Regions from separate parts of the Heyndrickxia sp. FW510-T9 genome, predicted to be linked through region 2. Evidence: predicted binding sites of a transcription regulator. Region 2 holds the regulator's gene; each other region holds the start of a gene.

Region 1 (4,294 bases), on a different contig from region 2:
GATTTCATCATCAGGAAAAACGTGGATTTTAGTTAATAATGGAAAAGGAAAAACTTATTATCAGGGTACTCTGAACAAAGGAGATAATCAATCTTTAGATTTTACACAGGAAGACCAAGCTTTTATCATAATTGGGAATGTGCCAGATACTGAAATATTAGTTAATGATCAAAAATTAGAGTATGCATCACAGTTAAATACACAAAACATTACAATTCAATTTGAGCAGTTAAAAACTGAATAGTCATCAATTGATGACTATTTTTAGGTTTAGAACTTATTGGTAAACATAGAAATAACTAGTGTGCAAGGATAGCATCCCTTGCCACTCTTGTAAAAACACAATGTGATCTTTATTTATATCTCAGACAGAACAATTTAATGGAGGAAGTACCTTGAATTTACCTAATAAAATTACACTATTACGTATATGTTTAATTCCTATTTTTATTATTATTATGGTAGCACCGTTACCATGGGGGAATGTCGAGTTATTAAATATTAGCTTACCTGCTACCCACTTAATAGGAGCTATTATTTTTATTATTGCTTCTATTACAGATTGGTTCGACGGACATCTTGCAAGAAAATATAACCTTGTTACAAATCTCGGGAAATTCCTAGATCCACTTGCAGATAAATTACTTGTTTCATCAGCGCTTATTATTTTGGTAGAAATAGGTTCTGTTCCTTCTTGGATAGTAATCGTTATCATTAGTAGAGAATTTGCTATTACAGGATTAAGGGCAATATTAGCAGGAGAAGGTGAGATAGTTGCTGCGGCTATGCCAGGGAAAATAAAAATGTGGGCGCAAACAATAGCGATTGCTGCGTTGTTGTTACATAACTTTCCGTTTGAAGCAATTCATATTCCGTTTGCTACCATTTCGTTATGGGTTGCAATGATATTTACAGTTTACTCAGGCTGGGATTATATATATAAGAACCGTTCTATTTTTACAAACTCTAAGTAAGGCTCTTTTCTTAAACATTGTAGTATTTGTAATCTTAAATCTCTAAATTATTTCATTCAGCTTTAGAATGGGTAATACTACTAAAAAAATGTCACGAAACTAATACTTATTAGAAATTAAATTAGGTTCGAAAAGCAATAGGTTAAAATCGGCTTTTGGATTTTAACAATTTATACGTATTCAACCCCAAGTAAAAAGGAGGTATTTCTTAAATGAATGCTGAAATTATTGCTGTCGGATCCGAACTTTTATTGGGACAAATCGTAAATACCAATGCTAAATTTCTTTCCACTGCATTAGCTGAACTAGGAGTAAATGTTTACTATCATACGGTAGTTGGCGATAACCCTAAAAGATTAAAGAGTGCTATTGAGATTGCAGAAAATAGAGCGGATTTAATCATTTTTACAGGTGGATTAGGACCGACGAAGGATGATCTTACGAAGGAAACTATTTCCGCACATATAGGGAAGTGCCTTGTAACTGATCAAGTTGCGCTAACTTCAATTGAAGCATATTTTCTAAAAGTGAAGCGGGAGATGACTGAAAATAATAAAAAACAAGCGTTAATTCTTGATGGAGCATTAGTGTTACCAAATAATTTTGGGATGGCACCAGGAATGTTCATCAAAAACGGATCCCATTGTTACATGCTTCTTCCTGGACCCCCATTTGAAATGGAGCCAATGTTTGATAAATATGGAAGATCAGCTATCCTTGAGCAAATGGACACAATTGAACATATTGAATCACGGGTGATGCGTTTTTTTGGAATTGGTGAAGCCCAGTTAGAGACCGAAATAGAAAGCATTATAACAAATCAATCAAATCCAACGGTTGCGCCGTATGCCTCTGATGGTGAAGTAACACTAAGGATTACTGCTAAACATAAGTCCAGATCCGAGGCAGTAAAAATGATTGATAAGACAGAACATGCAATTTGGGAGCAAGTTGGTGAATATTGTTATGGTTATGACAAAACGACACTCATGAACGAGCTTGTAAAAAGATTGCTAAGTACGGGACTTACAATAGCAAGTGCAGAAAGCCTTACAGCTGGAATGTTTTCATCGGATATGGCATCAATTTCTGGTGTTAGCTCTATTTTTAAAGGTGGGATTGTATGCTATTCCAATGAGGCGAAGCAGAAATTAGTGAATATAAAACAGGATACAATAGAAAAGCACGGATCTGTTAGTAAGGAGTGTGCAGCTGAACTTGCAGAAAATATTCGAACTTTACTAGATTCAGATATTGGAATAAGTTTCACCGGTGTTGCAGGACCAGACTCGTTAGAAGGGAAAGATCCAGGCACGATTTGGATTGGAATTTCGATTAAAAACAATCCGCCCAAAACATATTTACTAAATCTTGCTAGTAACCGGAACAGCAACAGGCTTCGTAGTGTGAAATATGGATGTTATTACTTGCTACGAGAGATAGATTTGATAATTCCAAGGTGATATTTTTTTTTATTTCAAAAAACTCATTTTAAACAAAGTTTATTAATAAAAAAAGCATTTTCTATATAGTAAATGCTTTTTTTATTGCTCTTTATAAGTGAAAAACAATCGAATAGATGTTCGATATTTTACTTGGCAAAATGCCTAAAAACAGTTATAGTAAGGATAAGGTATTAAATTAATAGAATACATGGTGAATGAGGAGGAAATATTTGTGAGCGATCGACAAGCAGCCTTAGATATGGCTCTTAAACAAATAGAGAAACAGTTTGGTAAAGGGTCTATTATGAAACTTGGTGAACAAACGGATAGAAAGATTTCTACTGTACCAAGTGGATCACTTGCTCTTGATGTTGCATTAGGTGTAGGTGGTTATCCTAGAGGACGTGTTATTGAAATTTATGGTCCAGAAAGTTCTGGTAAAACAACCGTTGCTCTTCATGCGATAGCAGAAGTACAAGCATCTGGCGGTCAAGCAGCATTTATCGACGCCGAACATGCGCTTGATCCAGTATACGCACATAAATTAGGTGTTAATATTGATGAATTGCTATTATCTCAACCTGATACTGGGGAACAGGCATTAGAAATCGCAGAAGCACTTGTACGAAGTGGTGCCATTGATATTATTGTTATCGATTCCGTTGCAGCTCTTGTACCAAAAGCAGAAATCGAAGGGGAAATGGGTGATTCCCATGTCGGTTTACAGGCTCGTTTAATGTCTCAAGCCCTACGCAAGCTATCAGGAGCTATTAATAAGTCAAAAACAATCGCAATCTTTATTAACCAAATCAGGGAAAAAGTTGGTGTGATGTTTGGAAACCCGGAAACAACTCCTGGTGGACGTGCACTAAAATTCTATTCCTCAGTTCGTCTTGAAGTTCGTCGTGCGGAACAGCTAAAACAAGGAAATGATATCGTCGGAAACAAAACTAAAATTAAAGTAGTAAAAAATAAAGTGGCTCCACCATTCCGTGTAGCTGAAGTTGATATCATGTATGGTGAGGGAATATCAAGAGAAGGCGAAATTATTGATATGGGCTCTGAGTTAGATATTGTACAAAAGAGCGGAGCTTGGTATTCGTATGACGATGAACGACTAGGGCAAGGTCGTGAAAATGCTAAGCTATTTTTGAAAGAAAATCCAAAGGTTCGCGACGAGGTAATGTTTAAAATCCGTGATCATTATAGTTTAGATGAAGAAAAAGAAGCACCAGTTGATGAATCACAAGAAGAATTTGAATTAGAATAAACGAAAAGAGCATGGCCATGGTAATAATTGGCTTTGCTCTTTTTCTTATTTATTATTCTTTGTACCATAAAATGTAATCACTTTCGGCAAACCCTTGACAATAAATATTCACAACTATAAAATTAATATGTATAATTTTTTTTAAAAATGATATTTTTTGAAGCCTAAGTGCTGTATATTGAAACCTTTGTAACAATGTTGCAGCCGACATGTTTGAGACATGATACAAGTTCATAGCAAGGGGAGGTGAAAAGATGCCACCAGTATTAGCAATCATCTCCATTTTGCTTGGCCTAATCGTTGGTGTAGTTGTTGGCTATTTTGTTCGTAAGTCTTTTGCAGAAGCGAGAATAACAGGAGCTAAAAATGCCGCAGAGCAGATTATAGAAGATGCAAAGCGTCAAGCGGAAGCCTTGAAAAAAGAGGCACTGTTAGAAGCAAAGGATGAAAATCATAAACTTCGTACTGATATTGAACGTGAACTTCGTGAACGAAGAAATGAATTGCAAAAACAAGAAAATCGATTATTGCAAAAGGAGGAGAACCTCGATCGTAAAGATGAATCACTCGATAAGCGTGAAGCAACTCTAGAAAAGAAAGAGGAT
Region 2 (4,294 bases):
ATAGGTAACCCGGGGTGACCAGAATTTGCCTTTTCGATTGCATCAATTGATAGTGTACGAATAGTTGTTACCGATAATTGATCTGTATTATCAAACAAAATTATGCATCCTTTCTAATAAAAAAATAACATTCAATTACATATTATCTTATGTTTAGCATATTAACTCAATAAATTACCATATAATTTTTAAAAATATATTAAAAAAGGTTTACATTAATATTCCTTAATGTAGCTTTTTATTTTGCAGGTCTCGCAATTTTTTAGGTGTAACTTCTTCTCCATTTGGATCAAAAACTCTAACTGTCTCTATCGTGTTTTTCATAGATGAACGAAAAGACTCTAAATATTCTCTTCTAAGTCTAGACTGTTCTTTCGCTTCTTCAACAGTTAACCCCTGCTCTTTAGACTTTTTTGCAAGTTCATTTATTCTTGATATTTTTTCTTTTGAAAGCATAAATTTACTCCTTTTTAGAAGGATGAAAATAAATCAACCCTACTTTAATAAGAGTTATGTTACTAAAAAAAGAGTCCTTTATCAAGAATGGACTCTTTTAAACTATAGCTTTTCTTCTTGCGAAAACTCTTGAAACCTTCTATGTACTGTTGCTTTTGAAACATTATAACCAAAGCCGCGCAATGTGGCAGCAATTTCCGCAAATGTAAGTCCATTATTTCTTAATCGCGCAATCTCTTCTATTGGAATACTCTTTCTTTCTCTGCCTAATACATTTCCATTCCGTTCCAAATTATTTTCAGGATGATACCCATTTGCCACCGCTCTTTTCATCCCGCGTTTAATTTTCAAGTTATGTAATTTGCGTTGGTATTCTTCGACCATACTCACAATATTTAACACCATAGAATCTGAGTCTGAAAGCTCTAGTTCACCATTATTATCTAAACAATATACTTTCACATTTTCTTTTTTTAGACAATGAAGTAAAGCAATCTTGGCGTTTCCTCTCCCTATTCTCGTTTCATCCTGCACAATAATCGACTCTATCTCTTTGTCTTTTATATTATCAAGCATTTCTAGTACTCCCGGCCTATCTAAATCATACCCACTTGCTTGATCGTGGATAATATTAACAATCTTTAAGTTCCATTCTTTCGCAGCCAAAATTAACTCTTCTTCCTGGCGAGATAAAGATGTTTCCTGGGATTGTTTCGTAGTGCTAACTCGACAATAAATAATTGCATTCATATTAATTTACCTACTTTGCTTCAGAAGCTAATTGTGTTACCTTTTCAACTTTATTTTTAATTTTTATTGGTATTACAATTGTCTGTCCTTCTTTAATATTTGTGGTGCTTAAATTATTTTCATCTTGAACCCATTTTATGAAATCTAATTGTGACATTCCATTTTCCATTCTATATGTATCTGCGATTTCCCACAACGATTGACCTTCAGATACAATAATATGTTCGTATGAATTGGATCGGTCATCTAATTGAATGATCATTGTTAGTCCAAGCAATAATGAAAGAATAACTAGAATAATAGCATATGAATAATTTTTCCATAATTTCAACATAAGATATCCCCTTTTTTCGAATATATGTTCGTTTTATTGTTTTAAGTATAATAAGAACGCATGTTTGATGTCAACATTTTTTTCGAACTTATGTTTGTATAATTAAAAAGGTAATGATATAATTAAATTAATAAATAGTCGAATCTTCGATTGTAGAGGTGTTATATATGACAAAGCTTTCAAAAAGACAGCTAGATATTTTGGAGTTCATTAAACAGGAAGTAAGAATGAAAGGCTATCCACCATCCGTTCGTGAAATTGGAGAGGCAGTTGGACTAGCCTCCAGTTCAACCGTACACGGTCACCTATCAAGGCTTGAGAGTAAAGGGTTAATTCGTAGAGATCCCACAAAGCCAAGAGCAATAGAAGTTCTTAATTTAGATGATACGATTCCTCAGCAAAACATTGTGAATGTTCCTCTTGTCGGGAAAGTAACAGCTGGAATGCCAATTACAGCGATAGAAAATGTCGAAGATTATTTCCCATTACCGGAACATCTAGCACCTTCTGACGAGAATATATTTATGTTAGAAATCGTTGGAGAAAGTATGATTGAGGCTGGTATTCTAGACGGGGATTATGTGGTTGTCCGTCAGCAGCAAACAGCAAATAACGGTGACATCGTTGTGGCTATGACAGAAGAAGATGAAGCCACTGTTAAAAGATTTTTTAAAGAAAAGAATTATTTTCGTCTACAGCCGGAAAATTCTACAATGGAACCAATTATATTACCGAATGTAACTATTTTAGGAAAAGTAATTGGACTATATCGTCAAGCAATTCATTAAATAAAAACCCAAAAGGTTGGAATATCCTATCCTTTTGGGTTAAATTATTTTTAGTAGACTTATTTATCACTTTTTGTCATGTTTTTTGTTCCGCTATATAATCCGCTTGCAGATAAACCAAGCATTAAACCAACAATAATTCCTTGTTTTATATTAGTGCCTAAATAAAATATTCCAAATAAGAGTCCGAGTATTACAGCAATGAACGGTGAATATTTTTTAGGAAATCCCGCCCTCTTAAACAGCTCCACCACACCAAGGATTAACGGAATAATGGCAACATCATATACCTCAAACACTTTACACCACCTCCGATTTTCTAATGATATATCTTATGCTCGTCCCCATTACCTTCATGAATATCTTTTCTCTTAATATATTTTATTTATATTTTTAAAAATGATTGGATTATTTTCATATCTCATCCTTTTTTTAAACCAATTTCCAACTTTTATCCAAAGAAAAAAGCACCATCATAGGTGCTTTCATTACTTCTTCATGGATTGTTTTTTGATAAATTTATCCCTTTCTCCTCCGTCCGAGAGTTCCTCCGAAAACGCATGATCCTTTTGTTTAGTAGAAACAAACTTGGAGGATTGAAGTACCTCAGAAGGTAAATTATTATTTGGAGCCGCTTCATCATTCCATTTCACACAATCTCACTCCTTTTTAAAAATAGTATTTGTAGTTAAAGCAATAAAATGTAAATAAAACAAATAAGAGTTCTAAAATATATATGCAAATATCTTTTTATTTTCTAACCAATTAAAAATCCCCTTAATAGTGCTGGTATCAAGGGGTTCTTCTATTAATACATGTTTAAATATTGTTCTCTTTCCCAAGGGTGGACTTGCGTTCTAAACATATCCCATTCAATTTCTTTCGCCTCAAGGAAATGTTCCAAAATATGCTTTCCAAGCGCACTAACCATTACTTCATCCGACTTTAAATTATCTAATGCCTGATAAAGTGTTGATGGAAGATCTACAATTCCAGCTTCTTCCCGCTCTTGTTTATTCATCACATAAATATTGCGATCAACCGGAGCTGGTACTTTTAAATTATTTTTAATGCCATCTAAGCCTGATTTTAATAACACTGCCATAGCCAAATATGGATTTGCTGCTGGATCTACGCTACGTACTTCAACGCGTGTACTTAGACCGCGAGAAGCAGGAATTCGAATAAGAGGACTGCGATTTTGTGCAGACCACGCTACATAACAAGGTGCTTCATAACCAGGAACTAATCGTTTGTATGAATTAACAGTCGGATTGGTTACGGCAGTAAAGTTTGTTGCATGCTTGATAATACCTGCAATAAATTGATAAGCGACATCACTTAATCCAAGTTCACCCTTTTTATTGTAGAAAGCATTTTCACCTTTTTTGAACAACGATAGGTTACAATGCATTCCAGAACCAGCTACTCCAAATAATGGCTTAGGCATAAATGTTGCATGCAGCCCATGCTTACGAGCAATTGTTTTAACTACCAACTTAAATGTTTGGATATCATCACATGCTTTTAATGCGTGCGCATACTTAAAGTCAATTTCATGTTGCCCAGGAGCTACTTCATGATGCGATGCTTCTACTTCAAATCCCATTTCTTCTAATTCAAGTACGATATCACGACGGCAATTTTCACCCAAATCTGTGGGGGCAAGATCAAAGTAACCACCATTATCATTTAATTCAAGTGTAGGCTCACCTTTTTGATCTAATTTGAATAAGAAAAACTCTGGTTCAGGTCCAAGATTGAAGTCAGTAAATCCTAATTCCTCCATTTCCTTAAGGACCCTTTTTAAGTTATTTCGTGGATCTCCATCAAAAGGAGTTCCATCCGCATTATGAATATCACAAATTAATCGAGCAACCTTTCCTTTTTCAGCAGTCCAAGGAAAAACTACCCATGTATTTAAATCTGGAAATAGATACATATCTGATTCTTCGATACGAACAAA
Region 3 (4,294 bases), on a different contig from region 2:
ATCATGGCAACTTTATTAGAATTACTTGAAGGCAAAGCAGGAAGTATTTCTGATCTTTCTCAAGTTGATGATACATTAAAGCACCGCTTGCTTCATGTAGGCGTTTTTGAAGGTTGTCCAATAAAATTAAAATGTTTAATGCCATTTGGCGGTCCATGTATGGTAGAATGCCAAGGTCAATTGATTGGGATTCGTCGTGGCGATGCAAAAAAAATTAAGGTTGAGTGTGAATCATGATTACTGCTCTAGTTGGAAATCCGAACACCGGAAAAACATCTCTATTTAATCATCTAACTGGCTCCTATGAGTACGTTGGAAACTGGAGCGGTGTAACGGTTGAGAAAAAAGTAGGAAAATTGAAGGAAATAAAAGGCAATCTCATTGATTTGCCCGGAGTCTATTCTCTTTATCCATTTTCAAAGGACGAATCTGTTGTTATTCAATTTTTCCTAAACGAACAATTTGAAAACATTATCAATATTGTGGACGCATCACAACTTGAAAGAAATTTACAACTTACTATTCAGCTTCTTGAATTTGGGAGTCCTGTTATCATCGGTTTAAATATGAATGATGTTGCGGAAAGAAGAGGCATTCATATTGATTCAGCCGTCCTATCTAAAAAACTGGATATTCCTGTTGTACCAATTACCGCAAGAAGCGGGAAAGGGTGCGGGGAGCTTACACAGCAACTAACATCCTTGCGCCATAAAAAAGATAATGTTCCAAATATACAATATAGTGAAGTAATTGAAAAAGGAATTGCCCAGATAATCGATTTGGTAGAAGGTCAAGATTTGCAACTTCCGATTCGCTGGCTCGCACTTCAAGTGTTAGATGGGAATCCAGACGCTCGGGCTTATTTGGAACAATGGGTAGCCAAAGATAGACTAAAACAATTACTTGACTTGATAGAGCATGATGTAAAAGATAGTACTACTTTTCCATCCGCTTCAAGATTGATCTTTGAAAAGCGCAGAATTTGGATTGAACAAATCATCCAAGATAGTATCGTTACTCAAGCTGAACAGAAGAAGAACTGGACAGAACGAATTGATAAAATTGTAACGAACCGCTGGCTTGGAATTCCAATCTTTTTAGCTTTTATGTATCTTATGTTTACGGTTACCTTTGATTGGATTGGTACACCTTTATCGGACCTGCTAGATTCTTTTATTTCAGGTCCATTAAGCACATGGATAGATGAAGGTTTAAATGCAGTTGGAGCTAGTTCGTTTATTCAAGCTCTTGTTACGGACGGAATAGTGGCAGGAGTTGGCGGTGTTCTCGTTTTTGTCCCGCAAATATTTGTTTTGTTCCTATTTATTTCGTTCTTGGAGGATTCCGGTTATATGGCTAGAGCCGCACTTGTCATGGACCGAGTCTTGGAAAGAGTGGGCCTAAATGGGAAAGCATTTATCCCAATGGTAATCGGCTTCGGATGTAATGTTCCTGGCATTATGGCTGCTAGAACAATTGAACAACCGAAAGAAAGGTTATTAACGGTTCTTCTAACACCATTAATGTCTTGTTCAGCGCGATTATCCATTTATGCTTTGTTTGTAGGAGCATTTTTCCATAAGCATCAGGCCATTATCGTCTTTTCATTATATGTAATGGGGATTGTTGTGGCACTTGTCTTATCGAAAATTTTTTCGAAAGTATTAATGAAAAATGAGCCATCTATGTTTGTCATTGAGCTACCTCCTTACCGTGTTCCCCACGCTTTAACATTATGGAGAAGCACATGGGACAAAGGAAAAGGCTTTGTTCGAAAAGCAGGTACCTTTATTTTTGGTGGCTCTGTTGTCATTTGGCTTTTATCCTACTTCGGACCAGGTGGCATTGGCGTTGACATGGACCATAGTTTTTTAGCGATTATTGGCGGTTGGATTGCTCCTCTTTTGGCACCGCTTGGATTTGGTATGTGGCAAGCTGGTGTAGCTTTAATCACCGGATTTTTAGCAAAAGAAGTGGTTGTTTCGACGATGGGGATTATTTACCATACGCCGGATTCGACAGCACTTCAAGGGTTATTGTCACATTATTTCACACCCTTATCAGCTTATAGCTTCTTAGTATTTGTTTTGCTTTATGTACCATGTTTAGCGACGGTTGCTGCGATTCGAAATGAATCGGGTTCATGGAAATGGACAATTTTCAGTATCGTGTATGCACTTGCTATTGCATATTTACTATCGTTAATTGTCTATTATGGTGGAAAGCTCATTCTTGGAATGTAAGGAGTGGTCAATATGTTGGCAAGTATTATTATAGGCGCCATTATTTTTGGATATGCTGCCTTTACATTGTATAAATTTGTTCGAAAAAGCAAACAAGGTGCCTGTGCACATTGTTCGTTAAAAAATAACTGTCAATCAGCCTGTAATACCGTTTTAAAAAATGAAAAAGTAAACCCCTTTTCGTAAGGGGTTTTTCTATTGCGTCAAATATGTATAAACAACATCGTTTACAATATCGTGCAGGCTAGAAGTGCGTCCACCTCTATTTCCTTTAGAACCTCCCGATACATATGTTCTAAATCTTCCTCGTTTATTTCTAAAGAATTTCTTTCATATTCATATTGAGAAAAGCAGTTTTGAATTAATTTTAGAATAAATTTCTTTCCATATTAACCTCACAAGATAAATAAATCTATCCTATTATACATGGTTTTCAACAATTACAATAAAGCTATTTTCCAAAAAATATAAATTGAAATCGAACGTATATTCGAATACAATATAGAATATAATAAGAACATAAGTTCGTTAATTGGTGTAAAATAAATAAACCTAATGAAGGTGAAGAAAGTGACCGTTGATTACAGCAAACTCCCACATCATAAGATTTTATGCATCGATATGAAGAGTTTTTACGCAAGTTGCAGTGCTGTTATGCGTGGGCTAGATCCGATGGACTGCTATTTAGCGGTGGTTGGGAACAAAGAGCAACCAGGAAGTATTGTTCTCGCCGCTTCTCCGAAATTAAAAAAGGAATTTGGCATTAAATCAGCATCTTCCCGGCTGTTTAATATTCCTAATGACAGCAGGATTCTCGTTGTGGAAGCGCAGATGTCAACTTATTTACAAATTTCCACAGAATTAATAAAAATTTTTAATAAGTATGCACCTATGGAAGATATTCATGTCTACAGCGTGGATGAATCGTTTATTAAAGTGGATGGCCTGAAAAATATATTTGGTGACGTGAAAACAATTGCACATATGATTAAGAATGAGATTCTTGAAAACTTTGGACTGCCCTGTACTATTGGCATTGGTCCCAATATGCTTATGTCAAAATTAGCACTAGATTTGGAATCAAAAAAAGCAAAGAATGGAATAGCGGAATGGACATATGAGGATGTCCCAAGCAAACTATGGTCAGTATCCCCATTACGGGAAATGTGGGGGATAGGAAGAAGGTTGGAAAGAAGACTAAACGGAATGGGGATTTTCTCTGTAGGTGCTTTGGCAAAATATGACCTGAAATTCTTGGAGAAAGAATTTGGGGTTATGGGAAACCAACTTTACCATCATGCTTGGGGTGTTGATTTATCCGAGTTGGGAGCTCCAATCATAGAAGGGCAAATTAGTTTTGGGAAAGGCCAAATATTACTACGTGATTATAAGGAAGAGCATGAAATCAAAGTAGTAATATTGGAAATGTGTGAGGAAGTAGCACGCAGAGCTCGTGCTTCCAAGAAATCGGGAAGAACGATTAGTTTAGGAATTGGATACAGTGACTCTGATTTTGGAGGAGGCTTTTATCGATCCTATACAATGGAAGAGGCGACCAATGTAACCATGAAAATTTATCAAATATGCTTAAACTTATTTGATAAATTTTATACAGGCAAAAGTGTTCGTCAAATAACAATCACCCTTTCCAATATTGTTAATGATATAAATATGCAGTTAAATTTGTTTGAGCCTAATAAAGAGAAATTACATGATTTAGGATATGTAGTAGATAAAATTAGAGATAAGTTTGGTTCTGCATCGATATTGAGAGCCATTTCTTTTACTGAGGCTGGGACAGCTTTAAAACGCTCAGCACTTGTAGGGGGACATAAAGCATGATCCGTGATAGAGGGAATAAAAAATGGAATTCCTTAATGCTTCCAGAGCATGTGAAAATGCTTCGGGACTGGAAAAAAGAAAATATGTATGAACAGAAGAAGCAGCTGGATGAGCAGCAATTCGAACTTATGAACGAATGTCTGACAGAGGCAATGGAAACAAGTAATAATATCACGATTACCCATTATCATAATCATCGCTATGAACTA

What was found. The regulator LexA, encoded in region 2, represses DNA repair genes until DNA is damaged. The targets are predictions, from matches to a motif close to CGAACATATGTTCG.
Region 1: a site for LexA is predicted at 2,547-2,560, ahead of recA (recombinase RecA). Genes of this name have one in related genera too.
Region 3: a site for LexA is predicted at 2,723-2,736, ahead of AC3WJF_RS05630 (Y-family DNA polymerase). Genes of this name have one in related genera too.

Annotation. Positions count from the first base shown of each region.
Region 1 is NZ_JBYSWK010000001.1:248,024-252,317, forward strand. Features, by position in the region: gene AC3WJF_RS01210 (helix-turn-helix domain-containing protein) at 1-244, shown strand, start outside; gene pgsA (CDP-diacylglycerol--glycerol-3-phosphate 3-phosphatidyltransferase) at 396-974, shown strand; gene AC3WJF_RS01220 (competence/damage-inducible protein A) at 1,187-2,437, shown strand; gene recA (recombinase RecA) at 2,652-3,689, shown strand; gene rny (ribonuclease Y) at 3,944-4,294, shown strand, end outside.
Region 2 is NZ_JBYSWK010000070.1:4,395-8,688, forward strand. Features, by position in the region: gene tkt (transketolase) at 1-98, opposite strand, end outside; gene AC3WJF_RS21430 (DUF896 domain-containing protein) at 226-456, opposite strand; gene AC3WJF_RS21435 (YneB family resolvase-like protein) at 559-1,206, opposite strand; gene yneA (cell division suppressor protein YneA) at 1,217-1,540, opposite strand; gene lexA (transcriptional repressor LexA) at 1,708-2,328, shown strand; gene AC3WJF_RS21450 (hypothetical protein) at 2,388-2,627, opposite strand; gene AC3WJF_RS21455 (hypothetical protein) at 2,817-2,981, opposite strand; gene glnA (type I glutamate--ammonia ligase) at 3,137-4,294, opposite strand, start outside.
Region 3 is NZ_JBYSWK010000007.1:60,730-65,023, forward strand. Features, by position in the region: gene AC3WJF_RS05610 (FeoA family protein) at 4-237, shown strand; gene feoB (ferrous iron transport protein B) at 234-2,243, shown strand; gene AC3WJF_RS05620 (FeoB-associated Cys-rich membrane protein) at 2,256-2,429, shown strand; gene AC3WJF_RS05625 (YqzH family protein) at 2,471-2,617, opposite strand; gene AC3WJF_RS05630 (Y-family DNA polymerase) at 2,799-4,085, shown strand; gene AC3WJF_RS05635 (YolD-like family protein) at 4,082-4,294, shown strand, end outside.